One region of the Oerskovia sp. NPDC060287 genome, then DNA from elsewhere that is predicted to be linked to it. Evidence: predicted binding sites of a transcription regulator. Region 1 holds the regulator's gene; each other region holds the start of a gene.
The links. Region 1 encodes HrcA, which represses chaperone genes, less so after heat shock. Its sites were predicted from a motif close to TTNGCACTCGNNNNNNNCGAGTGCNAA; they were not measured.
Positions count from the first base shown of each region.

Region 2: the regulator HrcA is predicted to act here: its motif matches at 1,816-1,842, upstream of ACFWFR_RS14685 (glycoside hydrolase family 15).
Region 3: the regulator HrcA is predicted to act here: its motif matches at 1,501-1,527, upstream of ACFWFR_RS17545 (FmdB family zinc ribbon protein).

Region 1 covers NZ_JBHXBO010000023.1:22,085-29,661, reverse strand. Annotated here, with positions in the region: gene ACFWFR_RS03820 (DUF4870 domain-containing protein) at 1-510, shown strand, start outside; gene ACFWFR_RS03815 (DUF3097 domain-containing protein) at 512-1,378, opposite strand; gene ACFWFR_RS03810 (MFS transporter) at 1,492-2,949, shown strand; gene hrcA (heat-inducible transcriptional repressor HrcA) at 3,180-4,196, shown strand; gene dnaJ (molecular chaperone DnaJ) at 4,312-5,424, shown strand; gene ACFWFR_RS03795 (16S rRNA (uracil(1498)-N(3))-methyltransferase) at 5,428-6,246, shown strand; gene ACFWFR_RS03790 (histidine triad nucleotide-binding protein) at 6,312-6,680, shown strand; gene ACFWFR_RS03785 (PhoH family protein) at 7,015-7,577, shown strand, end outside.
Region 2 covers NZ_JBHXBO010000183.1:29-4,280, forward strand. Annotated here, with positions in the region: gene groL (chaperonin GroEL) at 27-1,661, opposite strand; gene ACFWFR_RS14685 (glycoside hydrolase family 15) at 1,898-3,367, shown strand; gene ACFWFR_RS14690 (phytoene desaturase family protein) at 3,510-4,252, opposite strand, start outside.
Region 3 covers NZ_JBHXBO010000286.1:439-4,690, forward strand. Annotated here, with positions in the region: gene mscL (large conductance mechanosensitive channel protein MscL) at 1-108, opposite strand, end outside; gene ACFWFR_RS17540 (SAF domain-containing protein) at 273-968, opposite strand; gene ACFWFR_RS17545 (FmdB family zinc ribbon protein) at 1,068-1,403, opposite strand; gene ACFWFR_RS17550 (penicillin acylase family protein) at 1,563-4,252, shown strand, end outside.

The DNA.
Region 1 (7,577 bases):
CAGGTCCCGGACTACGGGCAGTACGTCCCGCCGGGCGGCACCCCGGGCTCCCAGGGACATCCTGGCCAGAACGGCTACCCCGGACAGGCCGGCGGCCAGCAGACGGGACAGCAGGGGCAGTACCCGCCGCCCGGACAGTTCGGGCAGTACCCGCCGCAGCAGGGCCGGCCGGGACCGGCCCAGCCGCTCTCTCCGGCGGACACCAGGACGTGGGCGAGCCTGTCGCACCTCTTGGGCGGCATCCTCGGCTTCCTCGCGCCCCTCGTGATCTGGCTGGTCTTCCGGGAGCGCAGCTACGTCGTGGACGGCGAGGCCAAGAAGGCGCTCAACTTCCAGATCCTCGTGGCGATCGTGCTGGTCGGCGCGAACCTCGTGCTCCCCGGTTTCATCGAGGGCCTCGTGGTCTTCGGCGTGTGGGTCACGTCGCTCGTGTTCGGCGTCCTGAACTTCCAGGCGGTCGGCAAGGGACAGACGACCCGGTACCCGGTCGACGTGCGGATCGTGAAGTAGCTCAGTCGGCCGTCACGAAGTCGATGAGCTCCTCGACCCGGCCCAGCAGGGACGGCTCGAGGTCGGCGTAGGTCCGCACGGTGCCCAGGATGCGCTGCCAGCCTCGGGCGACGTCGGCCTGCTCGGCAGCGGGCCACCCGAGCTCGCGCAGGATCCCGCGCTTCCACTCGGTGCCGCGCTCGATCACGGGCCAGGTGGTCAGGCCCAAGCGCTCTGGTCGCACGGCCTGCCACACGTCGACGTAGGGGTGGCCCAGCACCTTGACCGTGCCGGGGCGCACGCCCCGCAGCGCCTCGGCGACGAGGCGCGTCTCCTTGCTGCCCGGGACCAGGTGGTCGACCAGGACGCCCACCTTGCGCTCCGCCGTCGGGCTGAAGTCCTCGAGGGCTTCCGCGAGGTTGTCCACGCCATCGAGGAGCTCGACCACGACGCCCTCGATGCGCAGGTCGTCGCCCCAGACCTTCTCGACGAGCTCGGCGTCGTGCTTGCCCTCGACCCAGATGCGCGAGCCGCGGGCGACGCGGGCCCGGACGTCCGCGACCGCGCGCGAGCCCGAGGCGGTGCGCGTGGGCGCCGCCGGTGCGCGCGTGGTCACGGGCGCGGTCAGCTCGACGGGTTCGCCGTCGACCCAGAAGCCGGGGCCGAGCGGGAAGGTGCGGGTACGACCGGCGCGGTCCTCGAGGACGACGATGTGCATGCCGCCCGACTTCTCGACCCGCACCACCGCACCGACCCAGCCGGTCTCGACGTCCTCGACGACCAGGCCACGCTCGGCGGCCTGGGGGCGTGAGACGGGGCGCCTGCGGTGGGGGACCGGGGCGGGGGTCGCGCTGGACAGGACGTCGGCACCGTAGCGATCGAAGCTCACCCGCCTCACCCTAGGCGGTGGTCGGCCCCGCGCCTGGAAGGGGCGCGCGGCGACCCGCGAACCTCTCCGCGGCTCGCCGGGTGCCGTGGCGCGGGGCGTGGTACGACTGGCCGGTGAGCACTTCGAGCGGTCAGGCCGCGCCCGACCCCCAGCGCTGGCGCGTCCTGGGGCTGTGCCTCGCGGTCGGGTTCATCACCATGCTCGACGTGTCGATCGTCAACGTCGCGCTCCCCTCGATCGAGAAGGCGCTCGACGCGGGGCCCACCGAGCTGCAGCTCATCGTCGCGGGCTACACCCTCGCGTTCGGTCTCGCGCTCGTCCCCGCGGGCCGTCTGGGCGACGCGGGCGGGCGCCGGGCGCTGTTCATCGTCGGGCTCGTGGGCTTCGCGCTCACGAGCCTCGCCGCGGGCCTGGCGCCGAGCGACGAGTGGCTCGCGATCGCGCGGCTCCTGCAGGGCGCGAGCGCGGGCCTGCTCAACCCGCAGGTCATCGGTCTGATCCAGCAGATGTTCTCGGGGTACGAGCGCGGCAAGGCGTTCGGCATGTTCGGCGCCACGATCGGCATCTCGACGGCCCTGGGGCCGTTGCTCGGCGGGCTGATCATCCAGGCGGCGGGCGAGGAGAACGGGTGGCGGTGGATCTTCGGGATCAACGTGCCGATCATCGCGGTCGTCCTGCCGCTCGCGATCCGCTTCCTGCCCGCGGCGACGCGCAAGGCCGGCCCGCGCAAGCTCGACCCGGTCGGCCTGGTCCTCATCGCGGTCGCGACCGTGGCGGTCATGCTCCCGTTCGTCACGACGTCCGGGCAGGACGACGACCCCGGACGGTGGTGGTGGCTCGCGGTCGGGGCGGTCGCGGTGGCCGCGACCGTGCTCTGGGAGCGGCGCTACCAGCGCACCACGGGTGCGCCGGTCCTGGACCCCCGCGTGCTGTCGCTCACCTCCTTCCGCAACGGCACGCTGCTGGGGATCACGTACTTCGCGGGCTTCACGGGCATCTTCCTCGTCGCGACGCTGTACCTCCAGAACGACCTGCACTTCACGCCCCTGCACGCCGGGCTCATCGGCATGCCGTTCGCGATCGCGTCGGGCGTCGCGTCGTGGCTCGCGGGGCGCGGGGTCGCACGCTGGGGGCGTCCGCTCGTGGTCGCGGGGCTGGTCGTGGTGCTCGTCGGGCTCGCGGGCGTGATCCTCGCGATCCGTGGCACGGGCGACGACGCGTCGGCCGGAGGGTGGGCCATCGCCCTGACCATGATGGTCGCGGGGATCGGGAGCGGCACCGTCATCTCCCCGAACCAGACGCTGACCCTCGCGCGGGTCCCCGTCGAGCTCGCGGGGGTCGCGGGCAGCATGCTCCAGCTCGGGCAGCGCGTGGGCTCGGCCATGGGCATCGCGGTGGTCCTCTCGACGTACTACTCGCTCAAGGCGGGTGGTTCGACGGGCGCGGTCGCGGCGAGCACCGCGATGCTCATCACGGTCGCGCTCGTCGCGGTCTCGCTCGTGGTCGCGATCGTGGACCTGCGGGCGCGAGCGCACGCCGCACCCCAGGGCAAGGGGACGTCCGCGACGTGAGCGCCGCCGTCGGGCGCGGTGCGGCCTGGGCCGCGCGGTGAGACCTGACGGGGGAGTCGGGCCCGACGGCGGAGCGGGGGGCGCGTGGTCGGGTGCGCCTCCCTCTCGGGCCACCTCCCGGAGAGAGCGTGAGAAGGATGTGCACGTCGCCCGCGACCTCCTCGCGACCGCGTAGAATTAGCACTCGACGGTAGAGAGTGCGAACGCGCGACGATCGGCAGGAGGTGGTCATGAGCGAGGAACGACGGCTCGATGTGCTGCGTGCGATCGTCGAGGACTACGTCCTCACCAGGGAACCGGTGGGGTCGCGGGTCCTCGCCGAGCGGCACCGATTGGGCGTGTCCCCGGCCACGATCCGTAACGACATGGCCGCCCTCGAGGAGGACGGCTACATCGCCCAGCCGCACACGTCTGCCGGGCGCATCCCCACGGACAAGGGCTACCGCCTGTTCGTGGACAAGCTCTCGACGGTCAAGCCCTTGTCGTCGCCCGAGCGTCGGGCGATCGAGACCTTCTTGTCCGAGGCGGTCGACCTCGACGACGTCGTGACGCGGGCGGGGCGGCTGCTCGCCCAGCTCACGGGCCAGGTCGCCGTGGTCCAGTACCCGTCGCTTCGTCGGTCGGGCCTGCGCCACCTCGAGCTCGTGCCGGTCGGCGACCGCCGCCTGCTCGTGGTCATCATCACGGACACGGGCCGTGTCGAGCAGCGCACGCTCGAGGTCGCCGCGGCCCCGGACGAGGCGACGCTCGCCGAGCTGCGCTCGCGGCTCAACGCGGTCGCGGCGGGCAAGCGTCTCGCGGAGCTCGGGCAGGGCTTCGCCGAGGTCGCCGAGCAGTTCCGCCCCGAGCACCAGGACCTGGCCCGCTCGCTCGCGCTGCTGGTCGAGGAGACCCTCTCCGAGGAGTCCGAGGAACGCATCGTGCTGGCCGGCACCGCCAACCTCGCCCGGGTCGGGATGAGGTTCGAGCACGCGCTGCGCCCGGTCCTCGAGGCGCTCGAGGAACAAGTCGTGCTGCTCGGGTTGTTGACCGAGATGGCCGCGGAGTCCGGGGTGAGCGTGCGGATCGGTCACGAGACGCAGCTCGAGGGCCTCGCGGAGACCTCTGTCGTGACGAGCGGATACGGTAACGAGGGCGACTCGGTCGCGCTGATCGGTTCGATCGGGCCGACCCGCATGGACTATCCCGGGACGATCGCCTCGGTCCGCGCCGTGGCGCGGTACCTGTCGCGCGTCCTGACAGCATGAGCATGGTTCTTGCGCCACCGGGTGCGGCGACCGGGCCCTCGGGCCCGGCGCGTGCTGCGGGGCGTTGTCGGAAGTCGCCGATCCACCGTCGGCGTGCGCTAGTAGAGAGTGACCTGTGAGCGACTACTACGAGATCCTGGGCGTGCCCCGGGACGCGAGCCAGGACCAGATCAAGAAGGCCTACCGCAAGCTGGCCCGTGAGCTGCACCCTGACGTCGCGGGCGAGGCCGCCGAGGACAAGTTCAAGGACGTGTCCCGCGCGTACGAGGTCCTGTCCAACCCGGACAAGCGCCAGCAGTACGACCTCGGCTCGGACCCGTCCGCCGCCGGTGGCGGCATGGGCGGGGGCTTCGGCTTCCAGGACATCTTCGAGACGTTCTTCGGCGGGGGACAGGCGCAGTCCGGCCCCATCCCGCGCGCCCGCCGCGGCCAGGACTCCCTGGTCCGCCTCGACATCGACCTCTCGGAGGCCACGTTCGGTGCCCGCCGCGAGCTCCAGGTCGACACCGCGGTCGTGTGCGGGACGTGCAGCGGCTCGTGCTGTCGCCCCGGCACCTCGCCCCGTACCTGTGACGTCTGCAACGGGCGCGGCACGGTCCAGCGCGTGGCCCGCTCGTTCCTCGGGCAGGTCATGACGACCGCCCCCTGCGCGGCGTGCCAGGGCTTCGGCACCGTCATCCCCGAGCCCTGCGCCGAGTGCGCGGGCGAGGGACGCGTGCGCAGCCGCCGCACCCTGACCGTGAACGTGCCCGCGGGAGTGGACACGGGCACGCGCATCAAGCTCACGTCGCAGGGAGAGGTCGGCCCGGCCGGCGGACCCGCGGGCGACCTGTACGTCGAGATCCGCGAGCGCAACCACGAGATCTTCGTGCGCCGCGGCGACGACCTGCACTGCACGCTCCAGGTCCCCATGACCGCCGCCGCGCTCGGCACGGTCCTCGAGCTCGAGACGCTCGACGGCCCGCAGGAGATCGACCTGCGTCCCGGCACCCAGCCCGGCCAGATCGTCACGCTCAAGAACCTGGGCGTCGGCCACCTGCACACGGGTGGCCGCGGCGACCTCAACGTGCACGTCGAGGTCCAGGTCCCCACGGGGCTCGACGACGAGCAGCAGGAGCTGCTGCGCTCGCTCGCCAAGGCCCGCGGCGAGGAGCGCCCGGACCCGCGCCTGTCGGCCGCGCACCCGGGAGTCTTCTCCCGCCTGCGCGACAAGCTCTCGGGGCGCTGAGGCATGAGCGCACCGGTCTTCCTCGCCGAGCCGAGCGGCGCAGAGCCCCAAGGGCTCGCGCAGTACCCCGCGGGGTCGCTCTACGTGCTCGACGGCGCCGAGGGGCGCCATGCGGGCGTCGTCCAGCGGCGGGGGGTCGGTGAGCACGTCGACGTCGTCGACGGCGACGGGCTGCGGCTGCGGTGCGTCATCGAGACCGTCGAGGCCGCCCAGGTCGGCCTGCGCGTCGACGAGGTCGTGCACGAACCTGCGCCCGACGTCGTGGTGACCCTCGTCCAGGCCCTCGCCAAGGGCGACCGCGACGAGATGGCGATCGAGGCCGCGACCGAGGTCGGGGCCGACGCCGTCGTGCCGTGGCAGGCCGAGCGCTCGATCGTCGTGTGGCGCGGGGACCGCGCAGCCAAGTCGCGCGCCCGCTGGCTCGCGACCGTGCGCGCCGCGACCAAGCAGGCCCGCCGTGCGCGCCTGCCCCGCGTCGACGTCGCGATCGACACGCGCGGGCTCGTCGAGCGCACGCGCGAGGTCGTCGCGGCAGGCGGCGCCGTGATCGTCCTGCACGAGGAAGCCAGCGCCCCGCTCGCCGAGGTGCCGCTGCCCGTCCCCGCGTCCCCGGCCGACGCCGCGGAGGGCCGAGCACCCGAGGTGCTCGTCGTCGTCGGGCCCGAGGGCGGGATCTCCGAGCGGGAGGTCGACGCGCTCACCGAGGCCGGCGCCCTCACGGCGCGCCTGGGCCCGCACGTGCTGCGGACCTCGACCGCCGGACCCGTCGCGATCGCCCTGCTGGTCCAGCGGCTCGGCCGCTGGGACGGCACGCCCGCGTGAGCGCACGCCGCACCGCACCGGCGGTCACCGGGCTGCGGCCCGGTGACCGGGGGTAGCCTGCCGACATGACGAGCAACGACACCTCCCGGCCCACCGACCCGGACTGCCTGTTCTGCAAGATCGTCGCAGGGGAGATCCCCGCGACGATCGTCGCCTCGACGGACCAGGCCGTCGCGTTCAAGGACATCAACCCGCAGGCCCCGCTGCACGTCCTGGTCGTGCCCCGGGCGCACCACGGCGACATCGCACAGCTCGCGGCCGCCGACCCCGAGCTGCTCTCGGGCGTCGTGGCGCTCGCGGACGCCGTGGCGAGCGAGCAGGCCGACGGCCAGTTCCGGCTCATCTTCAACTCGGGCCCGCGGGCAGGCCAGAGCGTCTTCCACGTCCACGGTCACGTGATCGGCGGCAAGGAGCTGGGCTGGAGCCCCGCCTGACCCGCGTCGCGGCCCACGGAGGTCCCGGGCGCAGGACACACCCGTCAGGGCGTTATTCGCCCTGACCCAGGTCGCTGCGCTCGTTACCATGGATGCACCACGAAATCTCCCCGACCTGCAGAAGGAGTGCCTCGGCGCAAGCCGGCTCATGCCATCCTCGACACCATCCTTGCCGCACGGCTCGTCGACGCCCGGCCCCGGAGGCTCCTCCCGCGACCCGGGGCGCGCGCGCACCGAGCAGAGGACGAACGGCACGGACGACCGGGGAGCCCCGGGCGCCCAGCACCCCAGCACACGGGTCGAGCACCGGATCGTCGTCCCGTCCCACGTCTCCATGGCGGCGCTGCTCGGCAGCGGTGACTCCGTCCTGCGCGCCGTCGAGGCCGGGTTCCCCTCGGTCGACGTCCACGCGCGGGGCAACGAGATCGTCGTCAAGGGGCCGGTCGGCGACGTGGCGCTCGCTTCGCGGCTGCTCGACGAGCTCGTCGAGGTCGTCGAGTCGGGCACGCAGCTCTCGGCCGACGTCGTCACGCGCTCGATCGCGATGCTCACGGCCGCGACGGCGTCGCGCCCCGCAGAGGTCCTGACGTTCAACATCCTCTCGAACCGCGGGCGGACCATCCGGCCCAAGACGGTCGGGCAGAAGCGCTACGTCGACGCGATCGACGCGAGCACCGTGACGTTCGGGATCGGTCCCGCGGGGACCGGCAAGACCTACCTCGCGATGGCCAAGGCCGTCCAGGCGCTGCAGGCCAAGCAGGTCAGCAGGATCGTCCTGACACGCCCCGCGGTCGAGGCCGGCGAGCGGCTCGGGTTCCTGCCGGGCTCGCTCTCGGAGAAGATCGACCCGTACCTGCGCCCGTTGTACGACGCGCTGCACGACATGATCGACCCCGA
Region 2 (4,252 bases), on a different contig from region 1:
CGAGCCCCGCGGCGCGGACGGACTGATCAGAAGTCCATGCCGCCCATGCCGCCGTCGCCACCCGGCATCGGCTGGTTCTTCTCCGGCTTGTCCGCGACGACCGCCTCGGTCGTGAGGAAGAGCGCTGCGATGGACGCAGCGTTCTGCAGCGCGGAGCGCGTGACCTTGACCGGGTCGTTGACGCCTGCGGCGAGCAGGTCCTCGTAGACGCCGGTCGCGGCGTTCAGGCCGTGGCCCGAGGGGAGGTTGCGGACCTTCTCGGCCACGACGCCACCCTCGAGACCGGCGTTGATCGCGATCTGCTTGAGCGGGGCGTCGATCGCGGCGCGCACGATCTGCGCACCGGTCGCCTCGTCGCCGACCAGGTCGGTGATCGCGGCGGTCTCGAACGCGACGGCACCGGCCTGGATGAGGGCCACGCCACCACCGGCGACGATGCCCTCCTCGACGGCAGCCTTCGCGTTGCGGACGGCGTCCTCGATGCGGTGCTTGCGCTCCTTGAGCTCCACCTCGGTCGCGGCGCCGGCCTTGATGACCGCGACACCACCGGCGAGCTTGGCGAGGCGCTCCTGGAGCTTCTCGCGGTCGTAGTCGGAGTCCGACTTCTCGATCTCGGAACGGATCTGGTTCACGCGACCCGCGATGAGGTCGGCGTCGCCGGCACCCTCGACGATCGTGGTCTCGTCCTTGGTGACGACGACCTTGCGAGCCTGGCCGAGCAGGTCGAGGGTCGCGGTCTCCAGCTTGAGGCCGACCGTCTCGGAGATGACCTGGCCACCGGTGAGGATCGCGATGTCCTGCAGCATGGCCTTGCGGCGGTCGCCGAAGCCCGGAGCCTTGACGGCGACGGACTTGAACGTGCCACGGATCTTGTTCAGCACGAGGGTGGCCAGGGCCTCGCCCTCGACGTCCTCGGCGATGATGAGGAGGCTGCGGCCGGCCTTCATGACCTGGTCGAGCAGCGGCAGCAGGTCCTTGACGTTCGAGATCTTCGACTCGACGATCAGGACGTACGGGTCCTCGAGGACCGCTTCCTGACGCTCGGGGTCGGTCTCGAAGTAGCGGGCCAGGAAGCCCTTGTCGAAGCGCATGCCCTCGGTGAGCTCGAGCTCGAGGCCGAACGTGTTCGACTCCTCGACGGTGATGACGCCTTCCTTGCCCACCTTGTCGAGGGCCTCGGCGATGAGCTCGCCGATCGCGGGGTCACCGGCCGAGATCGCGGCCGTGGCAGCGATCTCTTCCTTGGTCTCGATGTCCTTGGCGGCGACGAGCAGCTGGGCCGTCACGGCCTCGACAGCCTTCTCGATACCGCGCTTGAGGGCGATCGGGTTGGACCCGGCCGCGACGTTGCGCAGGCCCTCGCGCACGAGCGCCTGGGCGAGCACGGTCGCGGTGGTGGTGCCGTCACCCGCGACGTCGTCGGTCTTCTTGGCGACCTCCTTGACGAGCTCCGCACCGATCTTCTCGTACGGGTCGTCGAGCTCGATCTCCTTGGCGATGCTCACACCATCGTTGGTGATGGTGGGCGCGCCCCACTTCTTGTCGAGGACGACGTTGCGGCCCTTGGGGCCGAGCGTGACCTTCACGGTGTCGGCGAGGACGTTGAGCCCGCGCTCCATCCCGCGACGTGCCTCCTCGTTGAAGGCGATGATCTTTGCCATGGGGATTGATCCTCCGCTGGTGGCGTGTGACGGTCGGTCGGCGCCCGCGACGGACGGCTCGCGCACGACGACGTTCCTGTCACGCCGACTCGCGGGCCTCACCTGACGACCAGAGAAAACTGTCACTCTCATGACGAGAGTGCTAACGCCATTATTGGCACTCTGCCGGTGCGAGTGCAAGGCCGTACGACCCCTATCGCCCCCAGCGGAACGACGCACGTCCGGCTCGCCCTAGGATGCCCAGTGTGAGATTCGCGACAAAGAGGTGGCGACTGGCGGTGCTCGGAGCGGCGATCGCCCCCGTCGTGGTGCTCGTGACGGCCGGGGCCACCCCGACCCCGCAGCCGACCGACGTCCAGATCGACCTGTACCAGGACGGCGTCGCGACCGCGGGCCCAGGCGTCCTCCTGCGGCTCCCCGCGGGCATGGGCGCCACCTACCTCGACGGCAGCAGGGTCCTCGACCCGGCAGCCCTCGACCCCGCCTGGCTCACGGACGGGCTCGACGCGGCCGACGGCGAGGTGGACCGACTCAGCCAGGTCGCAGGCTCCCCCGTGACCGCCGGGTCCCTGCTCGACGTCGCGGACGCCGAGCGCGCCGCAGCCGCGTCCCGGGCCTGGCTCGCCGACGGCCGGGTCCCGGGCGCAGGCACCCGCTTCGAGGAGCTCGGCGAGGACGCCCTGCTCGACCTGCACACCCTGACGCTCGAGAACGGCGCCTCGCTCGCCGCGGCGTCCCCGCGCTGGCGCTACGTGTGGCCGCGTGACTCCTCGTTCACGGCGGCCGCGTACGCGCGGACCGGTCACGTCGACGACGCGCTGCGCGTGCTCGACTTCCTGCGCTCGGTCCAGGAGCCCGACGGCTCGTTCCACGCCCGCTACCTCCCCGACGCCTCAGGGGTCCCCGACGACCGCGGGATCCAGTCGGACGGCAACGGGTGGGCCCTGTGGGCGGCATGGACCGTGCTCGACGAGATCGACGCCCCGGGCGACCGGGACGACGCCCGTGAGCGCCTCGCGCCCCTCGTCGACGCCTCGACCGAGCACGTGCTCGCGCTGCTCGACGACGACACGGACCTGCCGCCGCCGTCGAGCGACTACTGGGAGGTGCACCCGACCGACCTGACCCTCGGGACCGCCGCCCCCCTGCTCGCCGGGCTCGAGGGCGCCATGGCCTTCTACCGCGACGGCGATCAGTGGGACCGTGCGGCGGGCGCGGCGAGCGCCGCGATGCGCCTGCGGTCCGCGATCGAGGACCGGTTCGGCTCGCAGGGCTACCCGCGGGCCGTGTCGGGCGGGGCGCAGGACGCTGCGACGACCTTCGCGCTCCCGCCGTTCCAGCCCACGGCGCTCAGCGGGGCGGAGGACGCCTGGCGGTCCTCGGTCATGTCGATGCTCCGTCCGGCCGGTGGGGTGGCCCCGGGAGCGGGCTGGCGGACGGACGGCGTGTCCTGGACGCCGCAGACCGCGCTGTTCGCCCTCGCGGGCGCCTCGACCGGCGAGGAGGAGGCCGCCGAGAGCTGGCTCGACTGGCTCGGCACGCACCGGACGGCGTCCGGCGCGATCCCCGAGAAGGTCCTCGCGGACGGCTCGCCCGCGGCGGTCGCACCGCTCACGTGGAGCTCGTCCCTCGTGGTGCTGACCCTGGTCGAGCTCGAGGACCGGCGGATCGAGGCGGCGGCCGAGGCGGCGGCCCCGGCCCCCTGAGCCTGGGCCTGGGCCTGGGCCTGGGCCTGGGCCTGGGCCTGGGCCTGAACCACCCGAGACCCGGCTCCCTGCGGGTCCGGACGCAGGAGCTCCCTCGTGGGGCCTTCGTGCCTTCCTCGCGCGGTCCGAGGTCGGGCAGCCGTCAGGGAGCCAGCGCGGGCAGGTGCGGGACGTCGAACTCCCGCCGCAGCACGCGCTGGGCCGCGTACCACCCGCCGAGCCCGTGGACACCGGGTCCCGGTGGGGTCGACGCCGAGCAGAGGTAGACCCCGTCGAGGCCGGTCGCGTACGGGTCGAGGCGCGCGCTCGGGCGTGCCAGGACGCGCCACATGCTGACGGCCCCCGCCGCGATGTCCCCGCCCACGTAGTTGGCGTTGTGCTCGCTCATGCGCGCGGCGGGCACGCACCGCGAGGTCACGACGACGTCGCGGAAGCCCGGTGCGAAGCGCTCGATCTGGGCGGTGATCGCCTCGGTGACGTCGAGCGTGGAGCCGGCCGGGACGTGCGCGTACGACCACAGGGGTCGCAGGTCACCGACCCGACGCGTCTCGTCGACGAGGCTCGGGTCGCTCACGAGGACCATGGGCCGCTCGGCGTGCTGCCCCTGCGCGACCGCGGCCTCCGCGGCGGCCATCTCGGCCCGTGTGCCGCCCACGTGGACCGTCCCGGCACGCCCGACCTCGGCGTTCTGCCACGGCACGGGGCCTCGCAGCACGAAGTCGACCTTGGCGGCCGCGTTGCCGTAGGGGAACGCCGTGAGCGCTCTGGCCGCGCGTCCCGTGAGACGGGAACCGAACACCTCGACCACGGTGCGGGGAGTCGTGTCGAAGATGACGGCCCGGGCGGGCGGGAGGTCCGACTCCGAGCGCACCGGGTGGTCCGTCA
Region 3 (4,252 bases), on a different contig from region 1:
CGACGTGACGACGAGCGTGAACGCTCCGCCGATCACGACACCGACCGCCAGGTCGATCGCGTTGCCGCGGAGCACGAACTCCTTGAAGCCGTTGAACACGTTCTTCATGCCAGTTTCCTTTCGAGAGGGGCGCAGACCCGGTCTGCGCGCCGATCTCTCGGCGGCGTCCGGCCAGCGGATTTGTACCGTCGCGATCCTTCCATGCTCAGGCGGTCGCGCATCTGGGCGTCTCGGCCCACCCCCTGTCCAGGTGCCGCCGCCGGCGGGCGTCACTACTGCACCAGGACGGCCGAGAGCCCGCCCCACTGGCCGAGCCCTGCGAGCGACGCAGCCTCGTCGGGCAGCACGGCCACGAGCGTCACGCCGTCCTCGGCCGAGTCACCGCCGAGCAGCCCGCCCGCGGCCTCGGCGGGCACCCCTGCCAGCACGAGCGCACGTCGCGCGACGTACGTGCCGGGCGCCCCGCCCGTGGGATCGTCGGTGCCGGACGCCGCGACGAGGAGGTCCACCCGGTCCCCGGGGCCCAGCAGGGCCGACACCGCAGGGTCGGCCAGCCGGACGGGTGCGACGACCGTCCCGCTGGGAGCCGAGGCAGCGAGGTCGCCCGCGGCCACGAGCGACGGGGTGACGGGCTGCGCGCGCGTCAGCGCGACGGACGTCGTGCGCCCGACGGCGTCGCTCACCCTGGTCAGGGAGGCCTGCGGTGCGAGCGACGACACGACGTCCTCGACCCGGAGGTCGCGACCGGTCAGCACGACCCCGGCCCCCACGTCCCGTGCGGCGACCACCACGGGGCTGGTCTCGGGGGGTGGCGGGCTCACCCTGCCCACGACGACCGCGGCCGCGAGGCCGCACCCCACGGCGACCACGACGGGACGTGACCGCCATGCGAGGGCGTGCAGGCGCCGTCGGGCTGCTGAGGACCGCGGACGGACCGAGCGCCCGGAGCGCTCTGAGGAACGAGACATGGCGCGACCGTAGAGCGCCCGCGCGGTGTCGCGTGCGACCTCGGGCTCAGCTGTGGACGGTTCGCGCCGCTGACGGCCTGTGGACGGCCAGGAGGCGCGTCAGCTCGCGGAAGAGCCCGACGAACCAGACGAACCGCTCGACGACGACGTGCCCGTCGAGCCGCTCGACGACGAGCCGCTGCTCGACGAGTCAGACGACTTGGACCCCGTGGAGGGCGTGGTCGACGAGCTGCCGGCGCCCATGCTGGACGACTTCGAGGACCGCGAGTCCGTCCGGTAGAAGCCCGACCCCTTGAAGGTCACGCCGACCGACGAGAAGACCTTGCGCAGGCGTCCGCCGCACTCCGGGCACACCGTCAGAGCATCGTCGGTGAACGCCTGGTGGATGTCGAAGGCGTGGCCGCAGGCAGTGCACGTGTACGCGTAGGTGGGCACGGTCTCTCCTCAAGAGGTCGCGGGGGGAGTGCGGTCGTCACGGGCCGGGCGCGAGCCTGGACCGGGCGTCCGACGCCCGCTCGGAGGCAGGGCCGGACTGGCACTCGGGGCTTCTGAGTGCTAATCATACGCCTGGCCCGCCCGGGGTAGTCTCGCACCGTGTCTGCTGAAGTCCCTGCCGGAGTCCACGGCGACCCGTCGCCGCCCGCCCACCTGTCCCGACGGGGAGGTTCTCGAGCCCGCCGGGCCACGATCGCGATCGCCGCGCTGCTGGTCGTGCTGCTGGTCGGGGTGTCGATCTTCACGTTCGTGACCGTCCGCCGCCCTCTCCCGCAGACCGACGGCACCCTCACGGTCCCCGGCCTGGACGGCGAGGTCAGCGTGCTCCGCGACGCGCAGGGCGTGCCGCAGATCTACGCGGACACACCCGAGGACCTGTTCCGCGCGCAGGGCTACGTCCAGGCGCAGGACCGCTTCTTCGAGATGGACTACCGCCGCCACGTCACCTCGGGCCGCCTGGCAGAGCTGGTCGGGGACAGCAAGGAGGCGATCGACGCGGACAAGGTCACGCGCACCTTCGGCTGGCGCCTCGTCGCCGAGGAGGAGTGGAAGATCATCGCGCCGGAGACCAAGGCGTACCTCCAGGCCTACGCGGACGGCGTGAACGCCTACCTCGAGGACCGCGACCCGAGCGAGATCGCGCTCGAGTACACCGTGCTCGGCACGAGCGTGAGCGTCGCCGACCCCGAGCCGTGGGACCCGATCGACTCGCTCGCCTGGCTCAAGGCCATGGCCTGGGACCTGCGCGGCAACTACGACGACGAGCTCGAGCGCGCCATCGCCTACGGCAGCTTCGCCGGCACGGCGACGGGCACCGAGGACCCCGCCCGCGTCGCACAGGACGTCGCCCGGGTCGCGACGCTCTTCCCTGCCTACGTCTCGGACACGAACCTTCCCATCCTCGACCCCGCCGAGGTCCCGACGGCCACCGCTCCGGCAGAGGTCGACGTCGAGGACGTCGAGCAGACGAGCTACATGCCGACCCTCGCTGGGAGCGAGCTCCAGTCCGCGGTCGGTGCCGCGGACCGAGCGCTCGCGGCCGTCCCCGTCCTCGTCGGGCGCGGTGAGGGGACGGGCTCCAACTCGTGGGCCGTCTCCGGTGAGCACACCGAGAGCGGCAAGCCGCTCCTCGCGAACGACCCGCACCTCGCGCTCCAGGCCCCCGGCGTCTGGGCCCAGGTCGGGCTCCACTGCAACACCGTGAGCTCGTCGTGCGGGTTCGACGTCGCGGGCTTCTCGTTCGCCGGGTTCCCGGGCGTCATCATCGGCCACAACGCCGACGTCGCCTGGGGCCTGACCAACATGGGCGCGGACGTCACCGACTTCTTCATCGAGCGCGTCCGTGACGAGACGTACCTGCGGGGCGACGACTGGGTGCCGCTCGAGACCCGCACGGAGACCATCAAGGTCAACGGGGGCCAGGACGTCGAGCTCGAGGTCTCGTCGACGCTCCACGGCCCGATCGTCTCGACCGTGCTGCCGCTCGACAGGGTCGCGGAGGCCCCGACCGAAGGCACCCCGCTCGGGGACTACGAGGTCGCGCTCCAGTGGACCGCGCTCGAGCCCGGCCGTACGGCCGACGCGGTCTTCGCGTTCGACCTCGCGGCGAGCGCCGACGACATGCGCGAGGCCGCCGCGCTCTTCGAGGTGCCCGCGCAGAACGTCGTCTTCGCGACGACCGACGGCCACATCGGCTACCAGGCTCCGGGCAAGATCCCGGTGCGTCAGGTCGTCGAGGGACCGGTGCCCTCGGACGGCACCTGGCCCCGTCCGGGCTGGGACGAGCGCTTCGACTGGACGGGCTACGTGCCCGCCAAGCAGATGCCCGGGGTCGTCGACCCCGAGGAGGGGTTCATCGTCGCGGCGAACCAGGCCGTGCTGCCCGCCGGGACCACCCCGTTCCTCACGACCGACTGGGACTACGGCTACCGCTCGCAGCGCATCCGGACGCTCCTGCAGTCCGAGATCGACTCGGGCCGCAAGATCGACGTCGAGATGATGAACACCATCCAGAACGACGACTGGAGCCCGTTCGCCGATGCCCTGCTCCCGTCCCTGCTCGACCAGGACATCGAGAACAGCAAGGGCGTCCGCAACGACTTCGCCGCCGAGGGACAGGACCTGCTGACCGACTGGGACCGCTCGATGGACATGGACTCCGCGGCGGCGGCCTACTTCGCGGCCGTGTGGCGCAACCTGCTCGAGATCACGTTCTGGGACGACCTGCCCGAGGACATCCGCCCCGCGGGCGGCAGCCGGTGGCTCGCGGTGGTCCAGAACATGCTCCTGGACGAGACCAACGCGTTCTGGGACGACCGGCAGACCGTGAGCGTCGTGGAGACCCGTGACGAGGTCCTCAACCAGGCGCTCGTCTCGGCCCGCCTCGACCTCACGACCGAGCTGTCCAAGAAGACGACGGACTGGGAGTGGGGCAAGCTGCACACGCTGTCCCTGGGGCACCTCGTCCTGGACAACGACGCCGTCCCGGGCTTCGTCCGGTCGTACATGAACCCGCGCACGGTGAGCATGCCGGGCGGGTCCTCGATCGTCAACGCCACCTCGTGGGACGCCGCGTCGGGGAACTTCGAGGTCACCTCGGGGCCGTCGATGCGCATGGTCGTCGACCTCGACGACCTGGACTCCTCGACCTGGGTCACCGTGACGGGCGCCTCGGGTCACCCGGCCTCGAAGCACTACGAGGACCAGCTGGGCACCTGGGCCGCGGGCGAGACGTACGCGTGGCCGTTCTCGGTCTCGGCCGTGGCGGCCCAGACGAAGGACGAGCTCCG